2 regions of the Paenibacillus sp. Z3-2 genome follow, and region 1 is predicted to be linked to the other one. Evidence: riboswitches for the same ligand, from Rfam matches in the RefSeq annotation. Region 1 holds a riboswitch; the other holds the start of a gene.
What was found. A riboswitch is a leader RNA that binds a small molecule or an ion and turns the genes downstream of it on or off. The one in region 1 is predicted to bind glycine.
Positions count from the first base shown of each region.

Region 2: it holds a riboswitch for glycine, as region 1 does, so the genes downstream of both, sdaAB (L-serine ammonia-lyase, iron-sulfur-dependent subunit beta) here and gcvT (glycine cleavage system aminomethyltransferase GcvT) in region 1, are expected to answer to the same signal.

Region 1 is NZ_CP096397.1:5,012,160-5,027,951, reverse strand. Features, by position in the region: gene ptsP (phosphoenolpyruvate--protein phosphotransferase) at 1-902, shown strand, start outside; gene gcvPB (aminomethyl-transferring glycine dehydrogenase subunit GcvPB) at 1,137-2,627, opposite strand; gene gcvPA (aminomethyl-transferring glycine dehydrogenase subunit GcvPA) at 2,702-4,057, opposite strand; gene gcvT (glycine cleavage system aminomethyltransferase GcvT) at 4,054-5,190, opposite strand; glycine riboswitch at 5,407-5,507, opposite strand; glycine riboswitch at 5,511-5,633, opposite strand; gene gcvH (glycine cleavage system protein GcvH) at 5,977-6,369, shown strand; gene M1D71_RS22460 (PTS mannitol transporter subunit IICB) at 6,787-8,241, shown strand; gene M1D71_RS22455 (BglG family transcription antiterminator) at 8,280-10,379, shown strand; gene M1D71_RS22450 (PTS sugar transporter subunit IIA) at 10,379-10,813, shown strand; gene M1D71_RS22445 (mannitol-1-phosphate 5-dehydrogenase) at 10,810-11,955, shown strand; gene M1D71_RS22440 (cysteine-rich CWC family protein) at 12,017-12,268, opposite strand; gene M1D71_RS22435 (endonuclease MutS2) at 12,417-14,420, opposite strand; gene M1D71_RS22430 (helix-turn-helix domain-containing protein) at 14,933-15,792, shown strand, end outside.
Region 2 is NZ_CP096397.1:476,160-491,951, reverse strand. Features, by position in the region: gene M1D71_RS02410 (L-lactate dehydrogenase) at 163-1,116, shown strand; gene M1D71_RS02405 (PAS domain S-box protein) at 1,248-3,956, opposite strand; gene M1D71_RS02400 (acyltransferase) at 4,256-4,816, shown strand; gene M1D71_RS02395 (ABC transporter permease) at 4,912-5,646, opposite strand; gene M1D71_RS02390 (ABC transporter permease) at 5,648-6,364, opposite strand; gene M1D71_RS02385 (ABC transporter ATP-binding protein) at 6,361-7,275, opposite strand; gene M1D71_RS02380 (HAMP domain-containing sensor histidine kinase) at 7,356-8,864, opposite strand; gene M1D71_RS02375 (response regulator transcription factor) at 8,909-9,592, opposite strand; gene M1D71_RS02370 (alpha-glycosidase) at 9,719-11,488, shown strand; gene sdaAA (L-serine ammonia-lyase, iron-sulfur-dependent, subunit alpha) at 11,652-12,569, opposite strand; gene sdaAB (L-serine ammonia-lyase, iron-sulfur-dependent subunit beta) at 12,559-13,248, opposite strand; glycine riboswitch at 13,360-13,494, opposite strand; glycine riboswitch at 13,499-13,623, opposite strand; gene M1D71_RS02355 (LolA family protein) at 13,783-14,874, opposite strand; gene M1D71_RS02350 (ATP-binding protein) at 14,876-15,792, opposite strand, start outside.

The DNA.
Region 1 (15,792 bases):
TTGCAGCCAACATCGGTACACCGAATGATGTAACGGGTGTTCTGGAGAACGGCGGCGAGGCTGTAGGCCTGTACCGTACCGAGTTCCTGTACATGGGCAGAGACAAGCTTCCTTCCGAAGACATTCAGTATAATGCTTACAAAGCGGTACTGGAAAAAATGGAAGGTAAACCTGTCGTTGTTCGTACACTCGACATCGGTGGAGACAAAGAGCTTCCATACCTGGATCTGCCAAAAGAAATGAATCCATTCCTCGGCTTCCGCGCAGTTCGTCTGTGTTTGGACCGTCTGGATATCTTCCGTACACAATTGCGTGCATTGCTGCGTGCAAGCGTACATGGCAACCTGCGTGTGATGTTCCCAATGATCGCAACACTGGGTGAATTCCGTGAAGCAAAAGCTGTCTTGCTCGAAGAGAAAGAGAAGCTGGTTGCTGAAGGTATTGCTGTTTCTGACAGCATTCAACTCGGAATCATGGTCGAAATTCCTTCGACTGCAGTTCTGGCGGATCAATTTGCCAAAGAAGTGGATTTCTTCAGTATCGGAACGAACGATCTGATTCAATACACCATGGCTGCTGATCGTATGAACGAACGAGTGGCTTATCTGTACCAACCGTATAACCCGGCCATTTTGCGTTTGGTTAAAATGGTTATCGATGCAGCGCATCGTGAAGGCAAATGGGTTGGCATGTGTGGTGAGATGGCAGGAGACGAAACTGCAATTCCATTGCTGCTCGGTCTTGGATTGGATGAGTTCAGCATGAGCGCAACATCCATTCTGCCAGCTCGTAGTCAGATCACCAAGCTGTCCCGTGCGGATATGCAGGAACTGGCTACCAAAGCTTTGGATATGCAAACGGCTGAACAAGTCGTTGAATTGGTTCAAAGCATTCAAGCGTAATTTTGCCGGGGTATCCTCCGGATTTGAGGTTTTTCTTTTTCCGATAATGAGCTGCGTTCATGCAGCGATTTTGCCGGTATCCGCGAATCATGTGGATATCGGCTTTTTTTGTTGGGCGAATGTATAGGAAATAAAGGGGAGTACGAGGAGAGAGAGCCTGTAATGTATAGCCAAAAAATGCTCTTACTGGTGTAGTTAACATCAGCAAGAGCATGGATTAGAAACTCACTTAGTTTAACTGCAAGCGCAGTTCAGTACAGGTTTACGGGCTGCGGTAGTCTCATCGAGTCGAGTAACCGGTGTGCCATAAGGTGCGTTCAGTACCAGTTCTGGTGTCTCTTCTGCTTCTTTGGCAATCCGTATCATCGTATCAATGAATCCATCCAACGTTTCTTTACTTTCGGTTTCTGTCGGCTCGATCATAATGCATTCTTCGACGTTAAGCGGGAAGTACACGGTTGGTGGATGATATCCAAAATCAAGCAATCGTTTGGCAACATCCAGTGTACGCACACCATACTGCTTCAGTCCCCGTCCAGACATGACGAATTCATGTTTACATACGCCTGGATATGGAATCTCGTAGTAAGGGGTGAGGCGGGCCATCATATAGTTGGCATTCAGTACCGCGCATTCAGAAACACGGCGTAAGCCTTCCGGTCCATAGGTGCGAATGTAGGCATAGGCACGTACCAAAATACCGAAGTTACCGTAGTAGGCTTTCACCCGGCCAATGGATTGATCGCCTTCACGATCGAATGCATACATACCGTCATCATTTTTGATCACCATCGGCTTAGGCAGGAACGGAACCAGACGGCTCTTCACGCCGACTGGTCCGGCGCCAGGTCCACCACCGCCATGAGGCGTACTCATCGTTTTGTGCAAGTTCAGATGCACCACGTCAAAGCCCATATCACCCGGACGGGTAATGCCCATAATGGCATTGGAGTTCGCGCCATCGTAGTACAGTAAGCCACCAGCCTGGTGTACGATGGATGCAATCTCCTGAATGTCTTTCTCGAACAAACCAAGTGTATTCGGGTTTGTCAGCATCAATGCTGCCGTATCCGAACCGACGGCTGCACGGAGTGCGTCCAGATCAACCAGTCCGTCTGCCCGGGATGGAATCGTTACAGTATCAAATCCTGCAACGGTTGCACTTGCCGGGTTGGTACCATGCGAAGAATCGGGCACGATGACTTTGGTACGTTGTTCGCCACGACCTTCGTGGTAGGCACGAATCATCATAAGTCCCGTCCATTCTCCATGGGCACCCGCGGCGGGTTGCAGGGTCACCGCATCCATACCTGTCAGACCTGCAAGGTCGTTTTGCAACGTATATAACAGTTCAAGTGCACCTTGAATGCTGGATTCATGCTGGTACGGATGAATTTTGGCGAAACCATTATAACGTGCAACATCCTCATTAATCTTTGGATTGTATTTCATCGTACAAGAGCCCAGTGGATAGAATCCGTTATCTACGCCGAAGTTGCGGCGGGACAGAGCAGTATAGTGTCGAATAACATCTACCTCGAACACTTCCGGCAGTGCCGCTGCTTCTGAACGGAGCATTTCCCGGGGAATCAACGCATCGACAGCTTGACGAGGAACGTCACATTCTGGCAGGGAATAAGCGACACGTCCAGGGCTGCTGAGTTCAAAGATCAATGCTTGCTCCGATGCAGGGGATAAGGTTTGTGCGTTGAATTTTTCTGTCACAGATTGAGCTGAAGTGGAGACAGAGGTACCCGTTTCCGATTGTCCTTGTGCCGGTGTTGTCGTCGTTTCCTGAGTCACAGCGATCCCTCCAATGCTCGTGCGAATTCGTCAATCTCTTCCTTACTGCGTCGTTCGGTAACAGCAATCAGCATATGTCCGGCAAGCTCCGGATAATTACGTCCGAGTTCGTAGCCACCAATGAAACCCTCATCTAGCAGTTTCAGCTGAAGTGCATCCACGTCTGTTCCTTCAGGAAGCTTAATCACAAACTCATTGAATGTTGGTGCATTAAACGTCAGGCTAACTCCAGGAACCGCAGTTAATGTATTCAGGGTGTAATGACTCTTTTGCAGATTCAGATCGGCTACATCGATCATTCCTTGTTTCCCCATGATAGACATATAGACTGATGCGCTGAGTGCAAGCAAAGCCTGGTTGGAACAAATATTAGATGTCGCCTTTTCGCGGCGGATATGCTGTTCACGTGCTTGCAGTGTAAGTACAAAACCGCGCTTGCCGTTGCGATCTGTGGTCTGGCCTACAATTCGGCCAGGAATTCGGCGCATATGAGGCTGGGATACGGCGAAATATCCGCATGTCGGGCCGCCAAGTGAAGCGGCGATACCGAGGGGCTGCGCATCGCCTACTACGATGTCAGCACCCAGCTTGCCTGGAGCTTCCAGCAGACCCAGCGATAGCGGGTTAGCACTTACGACGAGCAGACCCTTGTGCGCATGCACGAGGTCAGCGGCTTGCTTCACATTTTCCACGGCACCGAAGAAGTTCGGACTCTGGATCATGACAGCAGCGGTATCGTCTGAGATGGCGGCTTGCAGGGCATCCCAGTCAGTGACGCCATCCTTATAGCCAATCTCGACAATCTCCAAACTCAATCCGTGCGCATACGCCTGCAATACCTGACGTGCTTCCGGATGAACGGTACGGGATACGATGAGCTGTTTGCGACGAGTTGCCGCTGCGACCAGATTACCTGCTTCCGCAAAGGCCGTTGCACCGTCATACATGCTGGCATTGGCTACAGCCATACCGGTTAATTCACAGATGTAGGACTGGAATTCGAAAATGGCCTGTAGTTCACCTTGGCTGATCTCAGGCTGATAAGGTGTGTAGGCAGTGTAGAACTCGGAACGGGAAATGACATGATTGATGACGGAAGGAACATGATGATCGTATATGCCTGCACCGAGGAAGCTGGCATGTGTTTCGAAATTGGCGTTGGCGCCAGCCTGTTTGGACATGTGACGTGTCAGCGCATATTCATCAAGTTTGGAGGATACGGGCAGCTCGCCCTGATAACGAATCTCCTGCGGAATGTCCTGAAACAGATCATCCAGTGTATCCACACCGATGGTTGCGAGCATGGCGCTCTGATCCTGCTCGGTCATGGGAATGTAACGGTGCTTGCTCATGCTTGATCAACTCCTTGGGTAGGTGTCTTTGACGTACGTATCCGTTTATGAAAAGGGGTCTTCACGACCACGGCTTTCAGCTTCTTGCCGCGGATCTCAATCTCAAGCGGGGTTCCGAGTCCAGCATGTTTGCTGTCGATGAGGGCAAGCCCCAGATTACGCTTCAATGTAGGTGATTGCGTACCTGTCGTCACTTCGCCAATCTGTACGCCTTCGGCGTAAATCGGATAGTGGGGGCGGGGAATGCCACGCTCCAGCACTTCGATACCGACCAGTTTGCGGGCGGGACCGTCATTTTTTTGTTGTAACAAGGCTTCGTGTCCGATAAAGGGTCCAGCGTTCAGCTTCACAAACATACCTACGCCAGCTTCGAGTGGAGAGATGGTTGCCGACAATTCCTGTCCATACAGAGGGAGCCTTGCTTCAAAGCGCAGCGTATCCCGGGCACCGAGACCTGCTGGTACAAGTCCGTGACCTTCTCCAGCCTGCATTAATCCATTCCAGACCGCAGAGGCTTGGTCCGCAGATACATATAGTTCAAATCCATCTTCACCGGTATAACCAGTACGGGATAACAGCAATTTTACTCCACAGACTTCGGCATTCTGCACAAAACGAAATGGTTCAATGGTGGATACATCCGTATCTGTAACTTTTCCGATAATATCTACAGCCAGTGGACCTTGCAGGGCGAGCAGCGCCGTCTGCTCCGAATCGTTGGTCATGCTTACACCAGGGATCAAGTGCTCTTGCAGCCATGCCCAATCCTTGTCGATGTTGGAGGCGTTAACCACGAGCATATACTGCTGATCTTCCAGCTTATACACGAGCAGATCATCCACCACACCGCCATTCGGATAACACATCAGGGTATACTGGGCTTGACCGGGAACCAGCGTGGTCACATCATTGGTCATCATTTGTTGCAAAAATGCTTCAGCCTGCTCACCCTGTACTGTGAATTCGCCCATATGGGATACATCGAACAGTCCAGCGCGCTCGCGTACCGCTTCATGTTCTTTCTGGATTCCGCTAAATTGTACCGGAAGCTCCCAGCCTCCAAAATCAATGCACCGTACGCCTTCATATTGCTGATATAGTGGGAAGAGTGGTGTTCTAAGCAAATCGGACATCAAATCACCTCGTCATGGGCCGTCAGCCGGCCGAATATGCAATCGTGGATCAATGAACCAGGGTATTTTTAAATTTTCATCTAGAGACCTTTAGTGGGTAAGTATGATAAGGCAGCTATGACAGCGCCGATCTGAATCCTGTTTTTCGTTTTTTGGGAAAAAGGAAAAGGACAGGCCAAAGAACCGGCATGCCAAGTAGCACGCTGTATTCTAAGGCTCTGTCCCTTGTACCTGAGAGTTACCCCGCCGCGTCGTACAGCAGGTTTCCCCTTGGGTGATCATAACGCCCGCACAGGGCGAATAGATGCTCTCCAGAGTTGCGTCCCGTAAAAGTCCTTTTGCCTGAGAGATTCACCTCCGCTTATCGGTGGTTTACTCCTTCGGCGTTACCTCATGTACATCCCGAGTCGGGTGTCGCGGGTAATCTCTCCCTTTACATTCATCCGCGGGTATAACATAGTCCAATAAACACGTTTACTCCTCTCATTAAAACGTGAATCCACTATCGATGTCAAGAACGATATCATAGAAAGTGATTAAAAACCGAATATTTAGTATAGTTTTAATATAATTGTTCGTGTATTTAAAAAGACTACGCTTACTATTCTAATATTCACCAGTATATGTAGAAAGAGTGTATTCAGGTTACGGTTTGAGGAGGGGATCAGCAAATAAATTGTAAGGTATCTTGACATTTGATTCATAAATATCATACGCTATGTTCTGGGAAAAAGGTTAAGGTCAAAGATCGCATGCACTCATTAATGAAAAGCGAGGCGGATATCGATGAGCGAATTGAAAAGTGATTTCCTGTACAGTGAAGAGCACGAATGGGTGCAAACCGTAGGGGAGGATACTGTACGTATTGGCATTACCGAGTTCGCGCAGCATCAGCTGGGTGACATTGTGTTTGTGGAATTGCCTGACCTTGAATCCAATGTAAAAGCAGAAGACAGCATTGGAACGATCGAATCGGTCAAAACGGTGTCGGACTTGTTTTCTCCAGTCACTGGTTCAATCATTGCGGTGAATGATTCGTTGCAGGACTCACCTGAACTGGTAAACAGCTCTCCTTACGAGGAAGGCTGGATGATCGAGATTCGTGTTGAGGGAGATCTGTCTGCAGCGTTGTCCACATTGATGAATGCAGATGCGTATCGCAAACATACCGAAGAATAGAATCAATGAACTTGTACTTATTAACATATGTTATTACAAAAATGAGATGTGCTTCGTGTTATTGCGACCTGTGTGAGCTTGATGCTTGCACAGGTTTTTTTGTGTTTTCCAAGGAACGATGTGAATACTGTTTAAGCAGATTGTGGATGCAAATTGTCTGATTAGATCAAGCTATAGGGTAGAAAATGATTTTGGAAATGATAAAAGTCATAGGCAAGAAAAGCCTTATGTACCAATGAGTTCAGCCATTATGCATAGATAAAAACGATTACATAACCTAATGTTGTCATCATTGTTCATGACGAAAGTACGCTTTCATTTCATTGAACAGGAGAGCATTCTCGCTTAGGATTACAGCAGGGGAGAAATGATACCCCTTTCATAATCATAATCACTTGATCCAAGGAGGATAATACAATGAGTAATTTGGACCAATCGTCCAATTCCAAAGGTGGGCTACGGGTTGGTGTTCAGCGTTTTGGCCGATTCCTGAGTGGTATGGTCATGCCGAATATGGGAGCGTTCATCGCCTGGGGATTAATTACGGCTCTGTTCATTCCAACAGGCTGGTACCCTAACGAGACGCTTGCACAGCTAGTCGATCCGATGATCAAATATTTGCTGCCACTGTTGATCGGTTACACCGGGGGTACGATGGTGCATGGTCAGCGTGGTGGTGTCGTGGGTGCCATTATGACCATTGGGGTCATCGTGGGTAGCGATATTCCGATGTTCCTCGGGGCCATGATCGCTGGACCTCTGGCAGCATGGATCATCAAAAAATTCGATAAATCGATCGAAGGTAAAATTAGAGCCGGATTTGAAATGCTGGTTAACAACTTTTCAGCCGGTATTATTGGCGGAATCTTGGGCATATTTGCGCTACTGGGCATCGGGCCTGCTGTAGAAGCAATTAGCAAAGTATTGTCTGCCGGAGTGCAAGGCTTAATGAATCTGGGTTTGCTGCCGCTGGTCAACCTGATTATCGAACCGGGTAAAGTATTGTTCCTGAACAATGCAATCAACCACGGTATTCTTACACCCATTGCAACAGATCAAGCGAGAGAATTAGGGCAATCCGTATTATACATGCTTGAATCCAACCCGGGTCCGGGACTTGGTATCTTGCTTGCTTATTGCTTCTTCGGACGCGGAATGGCCAAATCTTCTGCACCAGGTGCCGTTATCATTCATTTCTTCGGGGGAATTCATGAGATCTACTTCCCTTACATTCTGATGAGACCGATTCTGATTCTTGCCGCAATTGCAGGCGGTGTTGCAGGAACATTAACATTCATGCTTACAGGCGCAGGGCTTGTCTCAGCACCATCACCGGGTAGTATTATCGCTTATTCCCTTTTAACACCAAGAGGTGGATACCTCCCAATGCTCGCTGGGGTTCTTGTAGCAGCGGTTGTTTCCTTCCTTGTAGCAGCATTGTTGCTGAAAACGGGTAAACAAAAAGACGAAGATCTGGAGTCCGCATCCAGTCGGATGAAAGACATGAAGAGTCAAGGAACCGTGCCAAACGCTGGCATTACGGCTAACCAACGTGAAGCAGACAGAGCTGCGGATATGGCTTTTTCTACAGTGAAAACAGATGTGAAGAAGATTGTCTTCTCCTGTGATGCAGGTATGGGATCGAGTGCCATGGGCGCTTCCATTCTACGCAAGAAGATGAAGGCCGAGGGGATTGACGTTACGGTGACCAATACGGCCATCAGTGATATCCCGCCGGATGCAGATGTGGTGATCACACAACAAGTATTAACAGATCGTGCCCGCTCTGTGGCACCGAATGCAGAACATATATCCATCGACAACTTCCTAAAAAGCCCGGAATATGATGCGCTCGTTGAACGTCTGAAGTAATTGCAAGCATTCGTTTTCCCTGAGCCGGAGGCTGAGATATGAGTATTACCAAAAGACAACGTGAAATCGTGGAGTTTCTGCTGGAGCATCCACATGAGGTCACTGCCGGCGAAATTGCCGTTGAAGTAAAAGTCAGTACCCGAACCGTTCACCGCGAGCTGCAAATGATTGAACAATGGCTTGAACCTTTGGGGATGAGACTGGAAAAAAAATCAGGAACCGGAATCCGAATTGATTCCGGTTCGGATGATCTGACTGCATTGCGACAGCAACTGGAGGGTAAGGAATATGTAGAGTTTACGCCAGAAGAGCGTAAGCTCTTCATGCTTTGCATCCTGCTTGATGAGTCAGAGCCTGTGAAGTTGCTTGCTCTTGCTTCAGACCTGAAGGTGACTGTGTCCACGGTAACCACTGATCTGGACGATCTGGAGTCACGGATTCTTCAGGCTGGACTGAAGCTGGTTCGCAGGCGAGGATATGGTGTCAAGATTAACGGAAGTGAGACGTTTCATCGCACAGCCATAGCTGCACTTGCCCTCGAATTTCTGGATGAGTCCGACCTGTTCGGAAGACAGCCAGAACAAGGAGGCTCCATCGTAAACCAAAAACTGCTGGATATGATCGGACATGGTGATGTGCTAACGGTCGAAAATGCGTTATGGCAGCCGGATATCGAATGGCTGGAGAACATCCCGGAACGGCAATACATGAAGCTGCTGATTCAATTATCTGTTGCGGTCGTACGTATCCGTAAAGGCTTTGGCATTGGCCGTATATCTCCTCGGGAGAAGAAGGGAAATGAAATTGCAGAGCAGGGTGAGATAAAGGTTCCACCGTATCTGGCTTCCCGCTTGTGCAGTGTTCTATCTACCCAGCTGGGGCTGACATTCTCCCAGGATGAGCAAGCTTATTTTCACAGACTATTAATTGAGACAGAACAACGCATTCACTCTTCACGGCTGTTGCCAATAGACGACTTGATTTTACTGGACAGGGTACATTCGCTGATTGATCAGATGCAGGCTAGAACTCATTATGCCTTTCATGAGGATCGTTTGCTTCGTGAGGGTCTGATTGGTCATATGCAACCTGTAATGGAGCGAATTGAAGAACAGCAGATCATTCGTAATCCGTTGCTGCAGCAGATTCGCAAGGATTATGATTCACTCTTCGAAGATGTCAAAAAATCCGTGCATCAAGCTTGGCCGGGTGTGGAAGTTCCGGATGAGGAAATTGGTTTCTTGGTCATGCATTTTGGAGCTTCCATTGAGAGGTTGCGTGCATTGAAACGGGAAATCAGGGCGATCATTGTGTGTACAAGCGGAATCGGATCATCACGCATGCTTTCCAGCCGACTGACAAAGGAGATTCCCGAGATTCGGATCATGGACAGCGTGTCCTGGTATGAAGCTACCCGAATCCCTACAGATGAATATGACCTGGTGTTATCCACTGTCGATCTGCCGATGGATGAGCATCAGTATTACAAAGTGAGTCCACTGCTCACGGCAGAAGAGAGTGAGCGGCTGCGCCATTTTATCAGAACAACAACGTTACAACGCCAGCATAACAAGCCGCTTGAAACAGAGATTCAGACGACAAGTCGTTACTCGGACCCTGACGGAATGGAAGCTCTTCTGGTTGAAATTGTTCGGATTATTGGAAAGTTTCAGGTGTACCCGCTGGATAATCGAGATATCGGTTTCTATAAAACCGTATATGCGATGTGCAACGTACTCCATGGATCTGGTGTGTTGAAGGAACCGGAGGAGATTGCGAAACGGTTGGAGGCACGTGAAGCAGTGGGGAGTCAGAAGATTCCCGGCACAAGACTTGCGCTGTTTCATACACGCAGTGAGGGCATCTACAGGCCGTCTATCAGCCTATTTCAGCTCACTGAGCCACTCCTTCGTACGCCGGATGATCCGGCAGGAGTTACCCATATCCTCGTGATGCTCGGCCCCAGGGAATTATCCAAGGAAAGTCTGGAGGTTCTCAGTGAGATCAGTGCCCTGTTATTGCAGGAAGAAATGATTACATTGCTGGAAAAGGGAATCAGGGATGAGCTCATTCATTACCTATCCCAGGAACTCGTTGGATTTTATCGCAGTAAAACTGAAATTGGAGGTCAAAAATGATGAGTATGTTAACAACAGATAAAGTCATCATGAATGCGACGGCTCAGGACAAATATGAAGCGATTCGTATGGCAGGACAGATTCTGAAGGATGCGGGACATATTACCGCTGATTACATTGAGAAGATGATTGAACGTGAAGAGATTGTCTCGACCTATGTAGGGAACGGCCTTGCGATCCCGCACGGTACGAAGGAGTCCAAATCTTTCATTTTATCCACAGGTATCTCTGTCATTCAGTATCCACAAGGTGTTGATTTTGGCGAAGAAAAAGCCTATATGGTGATTGGTATCGCGGCTCAAGGCGGGGAGCATATGGAGATCTTGACTAGCATCGCGGTGATCTGTGCTGAAGATGAGAATATGGAGGCCCTGCGACTGGCCAAAACTGCCGAAGAAGTTATTGCTATTCTGGAAAGTGAAATGGAGCTATGAAGGCCTTACACTTTGGCGCAGGTAACATTGGACGTGGGTTCATCGGATTGATTCTGTCCCGTGCAGGATATGAGGTGATTTTCTCCGACGTGAATCAGGAATTGGTAACGGCTCTCCAGGAACGGGGAGAGTATACCGTAGAACTGGCTAACGAAAGTAAGGATCGGGAGACCGTCAAGGGTGTAAATGCAATCGATGGGACCCAGTTAGAAACGGTTGCCCAAACTGTGGTGGAAGCGGATCTGATTACAACCGCAGTGGGTGTAGGCGTACTAAAGCATATTGCACCAGGCATCGCGAAAGGACTTGAGAAGAGACTGAATTCAGGTTCTGCTCAAAACCCTCTCCACATTATTGCTTGTGAGAACGCAATTGGAGCCAGTACGCAATTGAAAGAACATGTATATGCTCTGCTCAATGAAGATGTACGTTCCCTTGCGGATCAGTACATTTATTTCCCCGATTCGGCCGTAGACCGGATTGTGCCTATTCAACATCATGAAGATCCTCTGCATGTACAGGTAGAGCCTTTTTACGAATGGGTGGTGGATCGTTCCCAGATGGCTCCTGCATTCAAACCGGTTGAGGGCATCGTATATGTCGATGACTTGGAGCCGTATATCGAACGGAAGCTGTTCACTGTAAATACAGGGCATTGTGTTGCAGCATATATCGGTAATGTGCACGGGTATGACACGATTCAGAAGGCTATTACTGACGAAAAGGTGAAATCCATTGTATACGGCGCTTTGCAGGAAACCGGGGCTGTTCTGGTGAAACGGTTTGGATTTAATCCTGACGAGCATGAGCAGTATATTGTCAAAATATTGGGAAGGTTCGTCAACCCGTATCTCACCGATGAGGTTACTCGTGTTGGTCGTTCCCCGCTGCGCAAGCTGTCTCCGAATGATCGTCTGGTTCGCCCGGCTCTTCAGGCCTATGCGGATGGAACTGAAACGACCTATCTGGCTATGGGCATGGCAGCTGCCTGCAAATTCGATGTCTCCGATGATCCGGAAGCAGTCGAACTGCAGGACATGATCCGCCAGAAGGGGATTGCGGCTGCACTCCATCATTATACGTCCATGGATGAGCATCATCCGGTGCTTCAACAGGCTGTTGCTCAGTATAACCAAATGTAAGAGCAGTGTTCGTAAGCTAATAGTATAGACAATGCATCATAAAAGAAGAGCCATACAGTCGTTAACTGTATGACTCTTCTTTTTGTTTGAGCACCTCGGCGTAGTCATCCAAACAGCGTTGACATATGCACGACTTTCGGCGCTGCTCTGGCGGAATGCGGTCAAATATACCTTCGGGGAAAGTAGCCCGGTTACACCAGCATTCCGAATGAGGATGTCCTGCGGCATAGGAACAGCTATTAGCTTCCCCGCATAAAGGGCAGACAAGAACATCGATGTTCAAGCGCTCCTGATTGTCTTGTTCTGCAGACATTCGGTTCTTCCTTCCTTGTGGAATAGCTATGAGTTGAAGATAAACATACTGATCTCAGTATAACAGAAACGTGTGGGTGATCATGGAATTCACTGTACTTAAATGTACATATGAATTCCACTTCACTATATTTGTTTTTCTCACTTAACTATTCTTCAGGCGGTAATTCGATCTGTAGACCTTCTACATGCTTGCGTCCCATTAGTTTGCGTTTCTTCCGGTTTTCTTTTGTCTCAAACACGATGTCCAGATCGTAGTCGTCACCCGGATATAGTTCATCGGCAGATATATGGAGGGTCAGGCGTTTTTTATGGATTTTGACTTTGCGCCCTCTCAGTATGACTCCGATATTTCCCCGGCTATCCTCCACATCACAGACGATGCCCGACTGGTTGAGATAGGCCGCATACACCCGATCCCCTTTGCGAAAAGGTTTGGCAGGAGCAGGAGAATCAGACTCTCTGGTTGTTGTCTTTTTGTGGAGACTGACGGAATCCTTTGATTGCTTAGACTTATTCCGCCTGGTCAACTCTGCTGGGTCCTCTGCTCCTGTAACGGAACGATCAGGCATCAGGACCGGATTCTCCAAAGGAGGTGACGTGAACACGAATGTACGATCTCTCGAACTACTTTGATCCGATAGGGACTTGGAACGCTCGATAATTCGCTGTGGCATGCCTAGCTTCGATGCGATGGAATAAGCATAGCTCTCACCAGCTTCTCCTATACGCAATCGATAAAGAGGCTGGAGTGAGATCGTATCAAATTCCATGCGCGCATTTTCAAATCCTGGGGTGGCAGCTGCAAAATGTTTGATTTCCCCAAAATGCGTTGTCGCCACAACGGTTGCTCCGCGGCTGTGCAGTTCCTCCAGCATGGCGATGGAAAGTCCGACGCCTTCACCGGGATCTGTGCCGGATGCCATCTCATCAATGAGCACCAGAGTCGATGTATTGGCCTGTTCCAGTATGCCGATCATATTGCGAATGTGTGCAGAGAATGTACTGAGTGCTTGTTCCATACTCTGTCCGTCACCAATATCGACCGCTACTTCGTGATAAACGGCCATCTCGCCACCTTCCTCCACCGGAATAAGCAAACCGGATTGCATCATCAGGGTGAGCAAACCTAGCGTTTTGAGTGCTACCGTTTTACCACCGGTATTCGGTCCGGTAATAATGAGCGACGAGTACGTTCTGCCGATTGCAAAATCAAGTGGGACCATGGAAGAACCCATGAATGGATGACGTGCACGTTGAACACTGATGTGGCCTTGTGTATTGACTTGAACAGTACGTCCGTCCATGGTGGCCGCATATTTGGCTTTGGCAAACAGGAAGTCCAGCACGCCTACCGTTTCAGTGTTCAGTGCAATTTCACGGCTATAGGATTCAGCCAGGGAGGTTAAATCACCGAGAATTCTCATCTCCTCTCGGGACTCCTCAGCCTGTAGAGCGGCCAATTCCATCTGCAGGCCTACTAACTCAACGGGTTCAATATATACAGTTTGCCCGCTCCCCGATTCATCCAGCACACTGCCTTTCACCTGTTTACGGAATTCTTTCTTAATGGGAAGAACCGTTCTTCCTCCGCGTTGACTGATGACATGTTCCTGCATAATGGAGCGATGTTTGCTCACCAGAGAATCAAGCTTTCTTTTCATTCGTTCCTCATTCACGGTCATTTTTTTACGGATTCGAATCAGTTCCTTGCTTGCCTGATCCTGAATGCGTCCACTATGGATGCAACGCTCGATCTCACTCAGCAAAGGTTCGATCATAATCATGGACGCTGCATAACGACTGACGGTGGGGGCGGCCCCAGATTTGCCCTCCATGTATTTCATAAGTTGTGCACAGCTCCGCAGGAACTGTGCGAGATGACTGAAGTCACGTTCACTGAATAGATAACCGGTACCGAGCAGATCCATAATGGTTTCCATTCCATCCAGTGAAGGGAGGGGGATACTGGCGCCAAAACGAATCAATGCAGCCGCTTCAGCAGTTTCCTCCAAGCGAATCTGAATCAACTGAGCGTCAACCATTGGTTTCAGTTCTCTGGCATAACGCTTCCCTAGATAAGACAGGGCGCAGTCTGCAACGTTTTTTTGAATTTGTGGATAGCCCAGACTGTTTAAGGTGTTTTCATTCATGTGTAATCTCTCCTTGGATTTCAAATGGTATTTCAGTTAAAGTAGTGAAACGTATTCCTGAAAACGCAAAAAGGGCGGAGAATGAACAAACGTCATTCTCCGCCCTAAACGTATGGGAAAGCAGAGTCCACTACAGGTCTATAATAAAAAAATCCGCGCTGAACACAGCGCGGAAATAGACCCGGACAACTACAATCCCGGAGGCGATTTATGATATCCGCTGTTCTTAACTAAGTACAGGGATCTGGCGCATCATGAAATACACGTATGCCATAAGGGCACAAGCGCAATGAAAAGCCAAACTCCTGAATATGAAACTTGGTTAGTTAAGAACATTCACCGACATTAAAAATCTCTCCTTTGATTGAGGAATATGCAACCAATATAAACTGGAAATTGGTTTGAAGTCAACCTTTAGAATAAATGAGTGGACTTGAATAAGAATGGGTTTTAAAATAACAATAGTAAAATAATCCAATGAAAGCGATTTTATATGAAGGAGGATGCTCTTCTTGCCTAAATATTTATTGCGTTTGCTTTGCTTTACCCTGATCCTCGGAGCCCTTCCGGTTATTGTTATTGGTTCCGTATCGTATACGATTGCTTCGCGTGACATTGAACAGAAAGTGCGTGAGAGTAATCTTCAGATATTGCATCAGACCCAAATGCGGGTAGAGCAAGTACTACGTAGTCTGCAATTGTCATCCATCCAGTATGTGAATTCGCCTTTGGTATTACAAGCGATGAAGAAACCACTGGACAGTAGTGAGTTTCAGGAGATTCGTGATCTGACATCCGGCTTCAACAACTTGCAAGCGGTCACGAATATTGACCAAGCCTATCTGGTTAATCTGGACGAAGATTGGGTTGTCTCGATGCGTTCTTTTGGCAAATTGGATGATTTCAGCATTCGAGACCGGATTGGTTCGTACCTGACCTATACGAACAGCCTGTTCTGGGTCACCCAGAATGCCAGTTCAGCCAAAGAAAGTGTACCCGTTTCAGCTGGCATGGGTGAACTAACACCCGAACAGGCGCCTACCCTTATATCATCCGATAATGTGGTCAGCATGGTATTCAAGATTCCGATGGTACCAACGAATGTGAAACCCAAAGGTTTTCTGGTTATCGATATTGCCGATACGGAGCTTAGTACATTTCTGAGTCGCAATCCGAATTCAGGTGACCTGTACGTTCTGGACCGGGAACAGAAATATTTCTTGAATGATACAAGACAAGGTGCGAAATATGACACTTTAAATAAGGAAATCCACGAGATCGTCCAGACGACGGGGAAGCCAGAGGGCTTCTTTAGCGCGGAGGTGGAAGGTAACCAAGTAGCAGTCAGCTACAGACAATCTCCGCTCAATGG
Region 2 (15,792 bases), 2.1 Mb from region 1:
TCCAATACGCTCCCGCGATAGTGGATATCATTGCTGCATAACTTTTTCATGTGTTATCTTATGTAACGTAGAAGTGCATTTGAGCATAAAATAAAGGACTATACTTAACATAGGACGCGTAAGTGATGAATAAATATCAATGTAAATGGGGGCTGAACGGCAGTGTTAGGAAAATCAGGTAAAGTAGCGGTGATCGGGGCGGGTCTTGTCGGTTCGAGTTGCGCGTATTCCATGATTAATCAATCGATATGCAGGGAAATTATGATGGTGGACCGGACGTATGACCGTGCTGTAGCACAGGCACTGGATTTTTCCCATTGTATGGACTTCACACATAACCGCACCAAAGTATATGCAGGAACGTACGCCGATTGCGGCAATATGGATGTGATTATCTTAACTGCCGGGGCGAATCCCAAGCCAGGACAGACAAGGCTGGATATTCTGGAGGAAGCGGAGTCGATTGCCAAAGACATCGTGGTTCCGATCATGAACAGCGGGTTTAACGGGATTTTTGTCGTCGCTGCTAATCCGGTTGACATAGTAACTTATATGGTATGGAAATTATCAGGCCTGCCGCGTGAGCATGTCATCGGTACAGGGACGTCCATTGACTCTTCACGGCTCAAAACACTGCTGTCTGAAGTCTTCTCCATCGACCCACGCAGTGTGCATGGTTATGCTCTCGGGGAGCATGGAGAATCCCAGTTCGTAGCCTGGTCGCATGTGACCATCGGCGGTAAACCGATTATGCACATTATGGATCAGCACAAGGAGCGTTTCAAACATCTGGATCTGGACGATATCGCACGTAAAACGAAGGATGCTGGCTGGGAGATCTTTACCCGTAAAGGCTCTACTCAATTCGGGATCGGCAACGCCCTCGCACACATCACCCGTTCCATCCTCAATGACGAACACAAAATCATCGCTGTATCGGCTATTCTGGACGGAGAGTACGAGCAGCACAACGTCTGCGTTGGTGTTCCCGCCATCATCGGCGGAAATGGCATACAAGAGATTATCGAATTGAATCTGGATGCCACGGAACGTGAGAAATTCAACAATTCCTGTGAAATCCTATCAGGTAACATCAATCGTCTGACATTGGCATAACCCATTCGTATACAGCTTATCTTCATAAGCTTCAGCGACTTCAATCGGTCAACGCAAACACGCCAATAACACTCCATCTGAGGAGGTTTATTGGCGTATTTGCGTTTATGATTTTACATTTAGGCTGTTGTTCAACTCGGGGCAAGCTGCGGTTCGTCCGTTGGTCCCCACTGCTGTAACACCCGCTTCAACTCACTCAGCATAACCGGTTTGCTAATAAAGTCACGCATGCCTATCTCCAGACAGGCTTCCTTGTCTTCACGTTTGGCAGTGCCTGTCACTGCAATGATGGGGGGTATGCGATCCTGTGGAATTAGTCGGTGTAACAGGTCTGTCGCCTTAAGACCGTCCATGACAGGCATATGAATGTCCATCAGCACAATATCATAGGCATTCTGAGAGATGGCATCAATGGCTTCCACGCCATTGGTACATACATCTGCGTGGTAACCGAGCTTCTCCAGATATTCTCGCAGAATTTTCCGGTTTACCGGATGATCCTCAGCCACGAGAATCCGCATAGCTACCTTGTCACTTTGGCGTGTACGATCATGATGAAATTGACTTGCTGTCTGTTCTGCCGAAGCGTCTACACTTGTCGCAGGAACAGCAAACCGGAAGGTGGAACCTTCTCCTTCTGTGCTCTCGACACTGATACTGCCACCCATAATCTCAACAAGCCGTTTCGAGATGACCAGTCCCAAACCAGTTCCGCCATACTTGCGGTTAATCACCGGATGCAGCTGAGAGAACGACTGGAACAACTGATCCAGCTTATCAGCCGGAATACCGATGCCTGTATCTTGCACGGCAAAATCAAGCACGCTGTCTTCAGGCTTCCTACCCTTGATGATATCCACATTCACATCAATGCTCCCCCGGTCTGTGAACTTGAGCGCATTGCCAACCAGATTCACCAGGATCTGCCGGATACGCATGGAGTCCCCTACCATGAATTCAGGGATGTTTGGATTGAGACGAAATCTGATCTCCAGCTGTTTCTCATCTGCACGAGGTTTAAACAGTTCGGCAACCTGTTCCAGCATCTTGCGCAATGCAAATGGCTCATAAGCCAGTGCCATTTTACCCGATTCAAGCTTACTGAAGTCCAAAATATCATTAAGGATGTTCAGCAGTGCATCGCCGCTGTCTTGAATAATCTCGGCATACTCACGCTGTTCTTCTGATAAATCAGTACCAATCAATAACTCTGTCATCCCCACGATCCCGTTCATCGGTGTCCGGATTTCATGGCTGACCATCGATAGAAACTCTGACTTGGCCTGAGCTGCCAGCTCAGCTGTCTCTTTAGCACGTACAATTTCACGTTCGTCAGTCATGTCATTGAATACGACTACCGCGCCCTGAATCTGTCCCTGTTCAATAATCGGCGTCACCTGATACTGCACCAGAAAACTGCTGCCATCTTTACGCCAGAACACGTCTTCCTTGATTGACCGTCTCTGTCCATCCAACACGGTCATGTGGATGGGGCACTCTTCTTTTGGGAAATGACTTCCGTCTGCACGGGTGTGATGGATAATGGGATGGGAGTTTTTGCCGATGAATTCTTTCCCCTCATAACCGAACATCGAAGCTGCTGCAGGATTCATAAACATGGTGATTCCATCCGCATCCAAACCATATATTCCTTCGGTAACCGTATTGAGAATAAGCTCATGTTGCTTGCTAAGCTCCTGAATCCGTTCCGTATATTCCTTACGCTCGGTAATATCAGACACGATTCCATAGACGCCTACCACTTCTTTATCCACAATAATGGGCACATTCGTAACCGACACTTCGATCTTCCGGCCACTTGAATTGACAATTCTAGTCTCATAATATTGTGGATCGCCTTGCTTAACCTTGTCAAAGTTCGTTTTACCGTATTGAACTTCACATTTATCCAGATTGGACAAAAACGATTTGCCAATAAGCTTATTGCGTGGAACAGCCAGCATTTGGACTAACTTGCTGTTCACCGCACTATATTCGCCTTCCAGATTCAGTGAATACACGGCTGCCGGATTATATTCGAACAGCGATCTGTATCGTTGACGACTTTCTCGAAGTCGTCTGTCTGCATCTTTGTGCTGGGTAATATCCCTGCTGATGCTGACAATCTGCGTACTCTTGCCATGCTCTCCAGCCACGGGCTTCGCCAATGTCTCCATCCAGATATAGTGTCCCTTTTTGTGTAACACACGCATCTTGCAGCCATTACCAATCTTCGAAAGCTCCATAGGATCAGGATAATCTCCCGGATAACAATAATCCTTGAAGGACTTTCCGGTAACTTCCTCCGGCTTATAGCCAAGCAAGGTGTACACGGAAGGTGAGACATATAACAGCTCGCCATCCGTTGTACAGGTCGTAATCAGATCTTGCGCATGGTCAGCGAGCACCTGATATTTCTCCCGAGTCTCCTGAAGTTCACGTTCCACTTCCAAGATATCGCTAACATCTTTGGCAATGCCGTAGATTCCCACCACTTCTTCACCCTCCGTGATGGGCACATACGTTATCTGTGCCTGTTTCAAGGAACCGTCTTTATGATAAAAAGTAATGGAATTATTGACTGAACGTCCACCCAGCACCTCTTTAATATATTCTTTGCGTGAATTTTCACTGTCCGGAGGACAGATCTGATTACGACTCATACGAATCAAGTCATCCAGTGTATAGCCCGATATCCGCTCTACCGAGGGATTAGCATCCATATAGTTTCCATCGATGTCCATCACATAAATGGCATCCGGGTGGTTAAAAAACAATGATTGGTAAGAATTTCCCTCAGAAATAATGCGCTTCAGGGTTTCCGTTTTATTAACATCCAAGGCTTACCCCTCTTTTCTCAGCCAATATCTTCGTCTATCAACAGGAATTGATTATTCCCGTAGAAATGGGCTTACCCTCGAATAACCATGCAAGCCTGCCTAGAAACAGCTTTTTTTTATTTTACCAGACTCTCGTCTCATTTTGCCTACAATCGATGATTAAATTCACATAATGTGTGATGAAGTAGTTGAATTTGAATTACGAATTAATATATTTCAGAAAATTAACGATACATTTTGTATCGAAAGGCTATAATCGTTAAAAAGTGTTTTTGAACTACGGAGAGGACGGATGAATCATGCTGCCCAACAGAGTTAAGGTTGCTTATGGCAAACTAAGAGGCTTGGCCGTTTTTGGTAAGATCCAGCCCTCGATCGGCCTGCTGCCACGAATCAGGGGTAAGGTGTATCTGAATAAATTTGGTGATTTGCAGGTGGGGAAGAGGCTTAACATCATAGGTCAACCTTGGGGAACCCAGTTAACTGTGATTAAGGGCGCACGATTAACTATTGGTGATGACGTCATGATTAATGCCGGTGTGGGAATTGCGGCTAACGTAGAGGTGACGATCGGCAATAACGTTATGATTGGTCCGCGAACAAGCATATTCGATAGTGCCTATCACCGGATTGATTCGCTGGATGACGGAAGCCAGACTGCCAAGCGGATTGTAATTCAGGATAATGCCTGGATTGGTACAGGGGCGCTCATACTTCCCGGTGTCACCATCGGCAGAAATGCAGTCGTGGCTGCGGGAAGCACAGTAACCAAAGATGTCCCCGAGAATACGCTTGTAGCCGGAGCACCAGCCAAGATCATTCGGGAGCTGACCATTCATGATGGGTGGGTCAGACATTAGAAAAAATCCTCCTGAAGCATACATACAATAGAGCTTTGCATGTTCTGCCTAAGAAGGATTTTGATCTTACGATAATCAGGCGTATAACGAATTATTCAAATTTCTTTTTTCGCAAAATACATCATCCCGATTCCAATGAAAATGACAGCACTGCCTCCAACGACTGCCAGCATCGTCATCAGTGGAACGTTGTAGGCTCCGAAACCTCCGCCGTCCACAGGTGTCATCAGAATCATCGGTTGTGCCCATGGATAATACGGCCCGTATGTCGCCGAGTTCACAATGAGAATATTCGGTACAGTCAGTGCAAAATTCAGTGCGAGCGGTGCGGCAAAGCTGCTCCACACCAATGAAACGAACATCTGCAGGGCAGCGAGTGGTACACAGGCCAACAATCCAAGCAGTAGTTTGCCCACCAAGAATCCCCAAGGGATTGGCCCCGTGATGCCATGAATCAACCCTGCCAGCAGAATCGACATCAGCAACAATGCTTGCGTACCCGCCAGAAGCATGAGTACAATCGTCAGTTTGCCTGCATATACACCTGAACGTGTGAGCGGTAAAACCAGCATCTGCTTCCACCCTCCTCCTGCATGCTCGAAACGGCAGACAAAGGACGTGAACACGCCGGTCAGCATCGGTAACAGGAGTAATCCATGCAGGACGACCATGGCGGTCATTAATACCTGCCAATTCCCCGACGGAGTGGACAATAGTCCGATGAGCAGCGCAATGAGTGGACTGATCAGAATTAGAAGCCATATGGGCGATTTACCCATTTTCAGCCGTTCAGCGGATAGAATTCGGAAATATGTTGTTGCAAAGCTCATATCAGGCCACATCCTTCCGGCTAAAGTGCACCATACCCAGCAACAGAATCAATAACCCCATACCTGCACCCATGCCTGCATACAGGTATGGATTGGGTCCATTCCAAGCCATCTGTGGCCAAGCTAGCGGAAAGTTCGGCGAGATACTGAGTGCGAACATGCCCGTTATCGCGAGAACAATGCCCAGTGTCACAGGAAGTGCCTGATTCTTGTTTACCATGGTGAGCCATAACTCCAGTGACAACACCGGAAGCGAGCCAGCCAAAGGTAGCAGCCCCAGCTTGATCGCATGCGTCCAAGGGATGTCACTGGCATGGAATCCGAGGATCAGACCCAGACCTACAATCCCTGCAGTTAGCAGCAAGCAGGAGATCACCAGCAGCAGACAGGCAAGCAGAAACTTGGCTAAATACACGGCTGGTCTGGGAATCGGCATAGCAAGCAGCTGTTTCCATGATCCCTGTTCATGCTCGACATTAGCGATCATGGAACTGAGAATCGTTGCTCCCAGCATCAGGGACAACGGCACAAAGACAACTACATTGCCGAGCAATCCGCCCCACAGGTTATCTGCATACTGCTCTTTCAGATAGTCCAGACGCAATCCGAAGTTAAGCGCCTGCATCGCGATCAATCCAAGAGGAGCCAGGAAAACGAGAAACCAGATTCCCTTCCCTCGAATCTTGAGCCAATCCGAAGACAATGCACGTCCCGTCATATGGATGCCCCCTCGCCAATGACCCGCATGAACAGATCTTCCAGAGACTGACGCTGTTCCTCCACACGATACACATCATGATCCTGCTCAATCAATCGTCGCAAAAGCAGTGCAACCGAAGGGTTATCCATATAGGGGAATGTTAACGCAGAACCTTGTCGCTGACCGAATTGACCCTGTTCTCTGGCCAGCTTCATGGCCTCTTCCGGCTCGGAAACCGTTAACCGAATAGAGCTGCCCGTCTGACTATGCAGACTCGCAATGGTATCCTGAAGCACCATCTTGCCTTCACGAATAATACCGACGCGGCTTGCCATCTGTTCGACCTCGCTCAGTAAATGGCTGGAAACGAGTACGGTAATGCCATGTTCCAGAGGCATGCGCTTGATCAATTCCCGAATCTCCTGAATGCCCGCAGGATCAAGCCCATTCGTCGGCTCGTCCAGAATTAGCAGCTCCGGTTCACCCAGCAAAGCGCTGGCTATACCAAGGCGCTGCTTCATCCCAAGGGAATATCCCTTTACCGAACGTTTGGCATCCTTGGTCAGATCTACAATGGACAGCACTTCAGCAATTCTCGATTTCGGTACATTGATTATCCGGCGCAGTGTTTCCAGGTTTTCCACCGCATTTAGATGTCCATAATAGGACGGATATTCGACCAGTGAACCAACACGGCGCAGAATGTCCATGCGATCCTTGCGGATATCCTTGTCGAAGACACGGATCACGCCTTTGGTTGGTTTAATCAAGCCGAGAAGCATGCGAATCGTTGTGGTTTTGCCGGCACCGTTAGGACCGAGGAAGCCGTAGATATCTCCCTTTTTAATGTGCAGATCAAGTTCACGGACCGCTGCACGGTCCCGGTATGTTTTCCATAGATTAGCCGTTTGAATAATATTTTCACTCATTGTATGATCACCTCAGAACTATCGTAACCGTCCAAGGTTAAAGCCAAGGTAGTCTCCAGTTTAAGTTTAGTTTAAAAAAACTATTCCCGCGGTTTGTTGCTTCCCGCACCACTGTAGATATACGTTCGGACACCCGCATCGGAACTGTCTACCCGCTTGCGCAGTCCCATCTCACGAATCAACAGGTCTACAATGGATAAGCCGAGACCCGTGCCTTTCGTGTCAGAATCCTGCTGCAGTCCAGGACCCCGATCCTGAACAACAATGGCCGTCTCGCCCTGAATCTCCTGCGTTGTTATGCCAATATACTTCCCGCTCGCGGCATGACGGATCACGTTCTGGAACAGATTATCGAGAATACGACGCATACCCTGTTCATCCATTTGCCATATCAAAGGTTTCTCCGGCAGGTCGATATCAATCTCGAATTGTTCTTTCTCCCAGACGGGATACCATGAGGCGGCTGTCTCTCTAACGATACGAAGCATATCTTTCTCTTCCAGCTTCAGTGTATATTTCCCGCTCGTAAGCAAATTATAGGATAACATGTTGTCAATGAGGCCGTCGAGATCCTCCATCTTCGCTTCCATGCGATGTAATGAGTGGATGCCTTGTTCGCTGAGATCTTCTTTATGCAGTGCATGCATATGCCCTCGAATTACCGTTAACGGCGTGCGAAGATCATGGGAAAGCCCGGCAATGAGACGTTTGCGCAATAGTTCTTCCTCGCGTTCCCGGTGACGACTGTCAGTGAGTTGATGCACCATCTGATTGAATGAATCCTCCAGCTGACCAATCTCATCTGACTGACGAATGTCAACCGGAAGTGGAATGCCTACCTTACCCGGGGTCATCATTGCCGTCTGCAACCGAATAAGCCTTTTGCGAATACGTGCGAAGAAGAGAATCGACAAGATAATGAAGATCAGAAAGATGATGGTCATTACGATACCGAGATACAAGAGTTCCATCGGCCAGTTACTCTGTTTCATTTGCAAAAGCGACCGCGGCACTTCAATGATCATGAATCCCTGTCCTTTGTCCTGCTCATCTCCGCCAATATATGCAACGACGGTCAGTGGATCGCGAAAGGAAGCTTCTTTCATGAATTGCACCGTATTGTTCACATTCCATAAGGCTGGAATATAAGTCTCTGTCGTTTGCCCGGAATCCAGTGACCATCTCAATATCGTGTCTGTCAGACCATCCGGCGATGTGGATTCCAGAAGCGTTACATCTTCACCCCCAAGAATAAAGACGGTTTCGCCGCTAGAATTCACACGATACATGGAAGATTTGGGATACGTACCATGTAATTGCTCCAATCGGGCCCTGATCTCTTCATCCGAAGCACCATCCAGATTCTCGGATTCACGCGACCAAAGGTTACTGATCCGGGTAACGTCACCGTAAGGTGCCGCTCGGTCCGTGTTCGTACTATTCACTACGACAATATATATAACGGATATGATTGGAAGGACAACAGGCACAAACAATATAGCCGCCAGGATCAGGATGATATATCGGGACATTAAAGATCGACCAAATCGAAGTTTGCCCTGCCCGGTTTGCTTATAATTATGATCCATGCGCTGTTCTCCTTTCTTGCTCTTCCTTGCTCTGAACCACTGGATCATGGCTTCTTCACACGATATCCAACACCACGGACCGTCTGAATAATAGCAGGATTAGCCGGATCAAGCTCCAGCTTCTCGCGCAGATGTCGAATATGTACCATTAAGGTCTTGTCCCCATCCAGATATGGCTCGTTCCATACGGCTTCATAGATCTGCTCTTTGGTTCGAATCATGCCCATATGTCGTAACAGGTAGGTGAAGATATGGAACTGTTTGCCCGATAAAACAACCTCATCCCCCGTCTCATCATTGACGATCCGGTTATCTTTCTCATAGATCGAGAGATGATCCAGCTTCAAAGCCGCATCGGATGAGATCACAGTTCCTGCTTTCCGTAGCTGAACTTCAATTCGGGCAGCCAGTTCATCGGGGTGAAACGGCTTGGTCACATAGTCATCGGCAAAATCAAGACCATGGAGCTTATCGTCAATAGACGTTCTGGCTGATAACATGACAATAGGAATAGCCGGATGTTCCTTTTTGAGTCGCTGTCCGACTGTGAATCCATCCAGCCCTGGCAGCATGACATCCAGAATGATCAATGAGCAGCCAACAACAGCTTCAGCTGCACCTTCACCACTTCCGAGCCAGATCACTTCATAACCGCGCTCCTCCAGATCAGCTCTTACCCATGTTGCAATTTCCGTGTCATCTTCAATGTATAACAGTTTGGTTTTCATACGCGTATTCGTTTCCTTTCTACACCAGTTGGGTTAATTATATCTTAATCATTAGCTTGCGTGATGTCATGTCATACCAGTCCACGAAGTACATAACATGTTTATAAATAACGGGAGGGAACTAAAATGCTGCTCGAAGCCATCTATCATCAACCGAAGCGGAACTGGGCCTATGCCTACGATCAGGATACAATCCGCCTGCGTCTTCGTTCCAAAAAGAATGATCTGACCGAAGTACATGCCTTGACCGGGGATAAATATGCGTGGGATGAAACCAAAGCCCTGGTTCCTTTAACCAAGTTTACGACAGACTCCATGTTCGATTATTACGAAGGTGAAGTGAAGCCTCCATACCATCGGCTGAAGTACTCTTTTCTATTACAAGACGGAGACGAACAGATCTGGATGACCGAGACGGGCTTCCAGGAAGAAGAACCGGACGATCCAAGTCGCATGTTCCAATTCCCCTACATTCATGCCGGGGCCGTATTCACACCCCCTGAATGGGTGAAGGATGCGGTATTCTATCAGATTTTCCCCGAACGATTTGCCAACGGCAATCCTGAGATCAATCCGGACAATGTAGAACCCTGGGGCGGCGAGCCAACACCGTTTAATTTCTTCGGTGGTGATCTTCAGGGCGTGATCGACCATCTCGATTATCTCAGTGAACTCGGCATCAATGCGATCTACTTCACCCCCATCTTCGAGGCAACGACCAATCATAAATATGATACAGAAGATTATCTGCGGGTAGATCGCCACTTCGGTGACGCAGATACCGTGAAACGACTGGTTAAGCTATGCCATGCGCGTGGGATTCGTGTATTGCTGGACGCCGTGTTCAATCATTCCGGGAAGACCTTTGCACCATTCGTCGATGTGCAGAAGAACGGAGAACAATCCCAATACAAGGACTGGTTCCATGTACACGAATTCCCGCTGGATGTGAAGGATGGCATTCCTACGTATGAGACATTCGGATTCGAAGCGCACATGCCGAAGCTGAATACGGAGAATGCCGAGGTTAAGGCCTATCTGTTGGAGGTTGCCGAGTATTGGATCAAGGAAGTGGGTGCGGACGGATGGCGGCTGGATGTCGCGGATGAAGTGGATGATGCCTTCTGGCGTGATTTCCGTCGTGTAGTCAAGGCCGCTAATCCGGAAGCCTATATTCTGGGTGAAGTCTGGAATGAGTCCTCTGCCTGGCTGCAGGGCGATCAGTTCGATGCTTCCATGAACTATCCGTTTACCGATGCCGTGAATGCCTTTTTTGTGAAAAATACGCTGCATGCCGAACAGTTCGCCAACTCCATCGGTCGACAGTTATCCCGCTATCCGCTTCAGGCCAGCGAAGTAGCATTCAACTTGCTGGACAGCCACGATACCCCGCGTCTGCTCACCCTGTGTGAGGGCGATCAGCGCAAGATGAAGCTGGCTGCGTTATTCCAGTTCAGTTACATGGGTGCTCCGTGCATCTATTACGGAGACGAGATTGGAATGGACGGCGAACAAGATCCGGGTTGCCGGAAATGCATGGAATGGGACGAAGCGAAGCAGGACCGGGAGTTGCTCGACTTTTATCAGAAACTGATCTCACTACGTCATGCTCATCCTGCCCTGCGTGCGGAAGGCACCATTCGTTTCCTGCAGGCTCGCCCCGACGGCAGCCAACTGGTACTCGAACGGCAAGATGATGAGGAACGCATCCTGATCTTGTTCAATCGTTCAGAGGAGACAGCTATTGTCGAACTGGAAGCAGGTGACGGGGAATGGACAGAGCTATTCGGCGGAAACCATCGTACTGCCAAGGATGATGGCGTGCTTGCCATTGAATTGCCTGCGTATGGATATGCTGTACTGAGTACGGCTGTGAGTCAGAGATCATCATCTTAATACACATACATCTGTCAACATATTTATGAAATACATCCTAGTTTCACCTAATCCCAAAACAAGCGTCCTGCATGACCTGGATTCAGGTTTGCGGACGCTTGTTTTGGGATTAGCCGTTATGCACATGTCACAGCTTATTTTCTCGGCACGGCCTGTTGTCAGATTAAACCTGAGAATCAGGTGTTTCCGGCTCTGCACGTTTTGCTTTCGGTTTGGCCAGCTTTTGCATCATTTTGCGGCCTGTTGGTGTCTGAGCCAATCCGCCTTGGGCTGTCTCCCGGTGACGGCTCGGCATCGCACTGCCTACTTCCAGCATGACGTCTATGACTTCGTCTGACGGGATGGCACTACGCACACCGGCCAATGCCATATCGGCCGCAGCCAGTGCTGTGACGGCACCCAGTCCGTTACGGACGATGCACGGAATTTCGACGAGGCCTGCGACTGGATCGCAGATGAGGCCCAGTGTATTTTTTAACGCCAAGCCAACAGCATGAACGACTTGCTCCGGTGTACCTCCACGCAGTTCAACCATGGCACCCGCAGCCATACCAATCGCAGAACCCACTTCCGCCTGACAGCCACCTTCGGCACCGGAAATAAATGAATTGTTCGCAATAACATAACCGATTGCCCCAGCACAGAACAACCCGTTAACCAAGTGTTCGTCCGTCCAGCCAAACCGCTCCTGTGAACTGATAAACACACCAGGAATAATGCCGCAGGAACCGGCTGTTGGTGTTGCCACGATGCGGCCCATGGAAGCATTCACTTCGGATACACACAGGGCATACGCCATCGCAAGTGCAGAAGCATCACCAGAGCAAGTCTCACCTTTGCGAATATACTCGGCCATTTTCTTGCCGTCTCCACCCGTTAACCCGCTCCGTGATGTGGTATCTTCCGTTAATCCCTTGTGTACTGCTTCCTTCATCACTTGATAATAGTCCGACATCTGCTGCACCACGTTCGCTTCAAGCGTATTCGTTTCCTGGACCTGCTCCTCAATCATCAGTTGAGCAATGGTTTTGGATTCCGCGGTACAGATCGTATTCAGTTCGTGCAAATGTTTAAACCGCATCCGAATCAACTCCTCTCTTCAAATCAATGACACGAATGTCCAGTACATGGTCGAGCGAACGCAGACGCTTCAACATATCCGGATTAGGCACGCCGTCCATCTCCATTGCCGTCAGCGCTTCACCATCCCGAGCTTTCCGATCCACCTGCATATAGCCGATGTTAACTCCCGATGAACTGATCGTAGACGTCACTGACGCAAGTACGCCTGCTTTGTCAGCATGCCGCAGAACAAGTGTAGGGAATTCACCACTGATCTGGACACGAAAATCATTCATCGCATGCACCGATACGCTGCCGCCACCAATGGAAGCCCCGATCAAGGAGCAGGTACGTTCTCCATGCCATAACTCAATTTTGACCGTATTCGGATGCGGAGCAGGCAGGCCGCTTGTATAAAACTCAACCTCCATGCCCGCTTCTTCTGCGTATTGCTCTGCATCCGGGATACGCGGATCGTCTGTGACATAGTCCAGCAGACCGCCGATCAGTGCCAGATCCGTGCCGTGACCCTGATACGTATCTGCAAATGAACCGTACAGCGTCAGTCGCGCCCGATCCGGCGTACAACCGAGCCACTGGCGAGCAATTCTCCCTAACCTTGCCGCTCCAGCTGTATGTGAACTTGAAGGCCCCGTCATCGACGGGCCAATAATTGAAAAAACATCTTTAAATCGCACCTTGTAACCCTCCAATTGTATTCGTCATTTCCATCCAGATCCCATTCCACAATGTTTTTTTTACTGAATGATGACATCAAAAAAAGGACAGAAGAAGGCCTCAGGCCCTCTCTCTGTCCTCGATACCTGAGAGTTTCATGACCAGCAGTGTCCAAGGACAAGGTGAATCCCTGCGATTACAGGCAAGGTCACCGGGCTAACTGATCATATACCCCTTGGGTGGCGCAGTTCGCGCACTCTCCAGAGTTGCGTCCAACGATGGTACATTTACCTGAGAGATTAACCACTGCGCCGGGTGCACAGCAGCTTGCTCCTTCGGTGCCTGAACACTAGCCCTTTTGCTCGGCTAACCCAGGTCTCTCCCGCTCGTTATCATCCGCTTATATTCACTTCCTCGTTCAACTCACATCGAACGTATGTCTTCTATTCAATTGGATCATATCTGAATCATATCTGGTACATATACTTACAGATTAATATGCTACACATTATATGTCAATAAAAGTGACGTATAATTATCATCTTTATCACTCATTAGGAATGATTAGGCAGCTTCAATTCATTTATCCAAGCTTGAAGCTTCTCTTTCGTCCATCCTTCGTTTTCACCCATGACGGAGTACCGCAAGCCATTTTCACTCCATGATATGTTCCGAATGCTCTTCATATATGAACCCTCGGTGTTACGAACCTTAATCTTGGCTTCATCCGGCAAAAGTGTATCGTCCACATTTTCTTCCGGCATCTTGAATACCGTCAGGCTGACTTCTACCTTGTCGTCACGTACATAATACAAGGTTACTTCATCTCTGCTCAGCTCACCGCCCAACGTAGACATTTCGATCCGTGATCGTTCGAATTCTCCACTCATGTCCTGTAGGAACGGCTGTTCCAACGCTTTTTCCGCTTCCTCCAGGGTCACTTCGGAATTCTGCATCATATCGTTCAAGTCCTTCACATCGACCTCCTTAGGGATGTCAATTACGAAAGTATCCTTTGTGAATTCAGGGTCATACTGAATCGGATCATAGACCATTTCTGATTTTCCATCCCCATACGCGCTGTTTACTTTGACAATCATCCACGTTTTGGGGTCTACCCAATACTCTGAAGATATGGAGAATGCGCCTTCTTCTTTTGGTGTCAATTCAATATGAATGACGTCCTGTCCATGAAGTTTCTCCTGTCCCATCATATTCACATTATGCGTAGTACGTAACCGCTCTAGTTGATCAACCAATATTTGTTTCTGGGTTTGATTAGGCTGTTGTGACACGGATGATGCATCCATGGAATATGCTGCTCCTGTTTCTTTTTCATAAAGGATGATCTCCTTTCCGTTATTAACTGCGTAACTGACATTGCCATTCTCGGATGTTTCCGTGCGCTTTCGTCCAGTTTCACCATCTACCCATTCCTTAATTTGCATGGTGTTAGTCAGCTTGTCGTCCGCCCATATCTTCATCACACCTTCCGCATAATATGAGGCAGGTTCTGTTTCTGCTGAGACAACCTTCTCGATCATATCGTCTCCTGACATAGCCAGCATATCCTTCTCCGCGCAACCTCCAAGCAGGGCGCCTGCAAGCAAAGCAGTACCCAGCATCATCCATCCTTTTTTCATCATCTTACCCATCCTCTCTGCGTTTACATTCTCCATGTTCAGGCAATCGGCATGCTGCCAGCGTTCCATATCCTTCGTATGACCACATGCGCATATCCCCTCCGTGCTTTATTGCAACCCGTTTGGCTATACTCAATCCCAATCCCGAACCACCTGCATACGTCTTCTCCTCCTGATTCTGGTGTTGAACATAGGGTTCGAAGATACGAATGAGCTGTTCTTCAGGAATAGCAGGACCTTCATTTTGTACTATGATCAATGTTGCCCCCGCCCTGTAGTTATCCAATTCATCTCCAAGCGAGGGAATAATCCATTCTGGGAGCTCCCCATCTGAAGCAATAACCCCTAGTCCCATTACACCGTTCGTCCTTGTGTGGCGTAGTGCATTATTTATCAGATTATCTGTCAGGCGCATCAGTTGTTCGGGATGAACTCGGTACAGTTGATCTGTGCGGACATCCATCTTCACGTCAATCTGCCCACGCTCGGCAAGTCCCTCATAGCTCCCAAGCAGCATATCGAAAAACTCCTCACCTTCCACCTCAACCATGGCCATCTCCGATTCACTGGAACCCAGCGCCGTATACATCTCAAGTTCACTAATCATCTGTTTCATCCGCTCCACATTCCCGAGCAGCACATCCTGATATTCCTGCCTTTCAAGGCGTTCCAGTTGACGATCACCGTTAAGTACTTCCGTATAGGCACTAATGGACATCAACGGTGTTTTCAGATCATGGGATAACGAGGCAATCATGAGCTCTTTTTCTTTTTGCTCCCTTTCCACATCAGCCTGAGTTTGTCTGATCTTGTCTTGCATTGCATCAAACTGTTGGAGCAATGTGCCCATTTCATCATGACGAACAGGTACCACATCCGGAGCAGCCTCTCCCCGTGCAAAAGCATCCATTCGTTCTATGA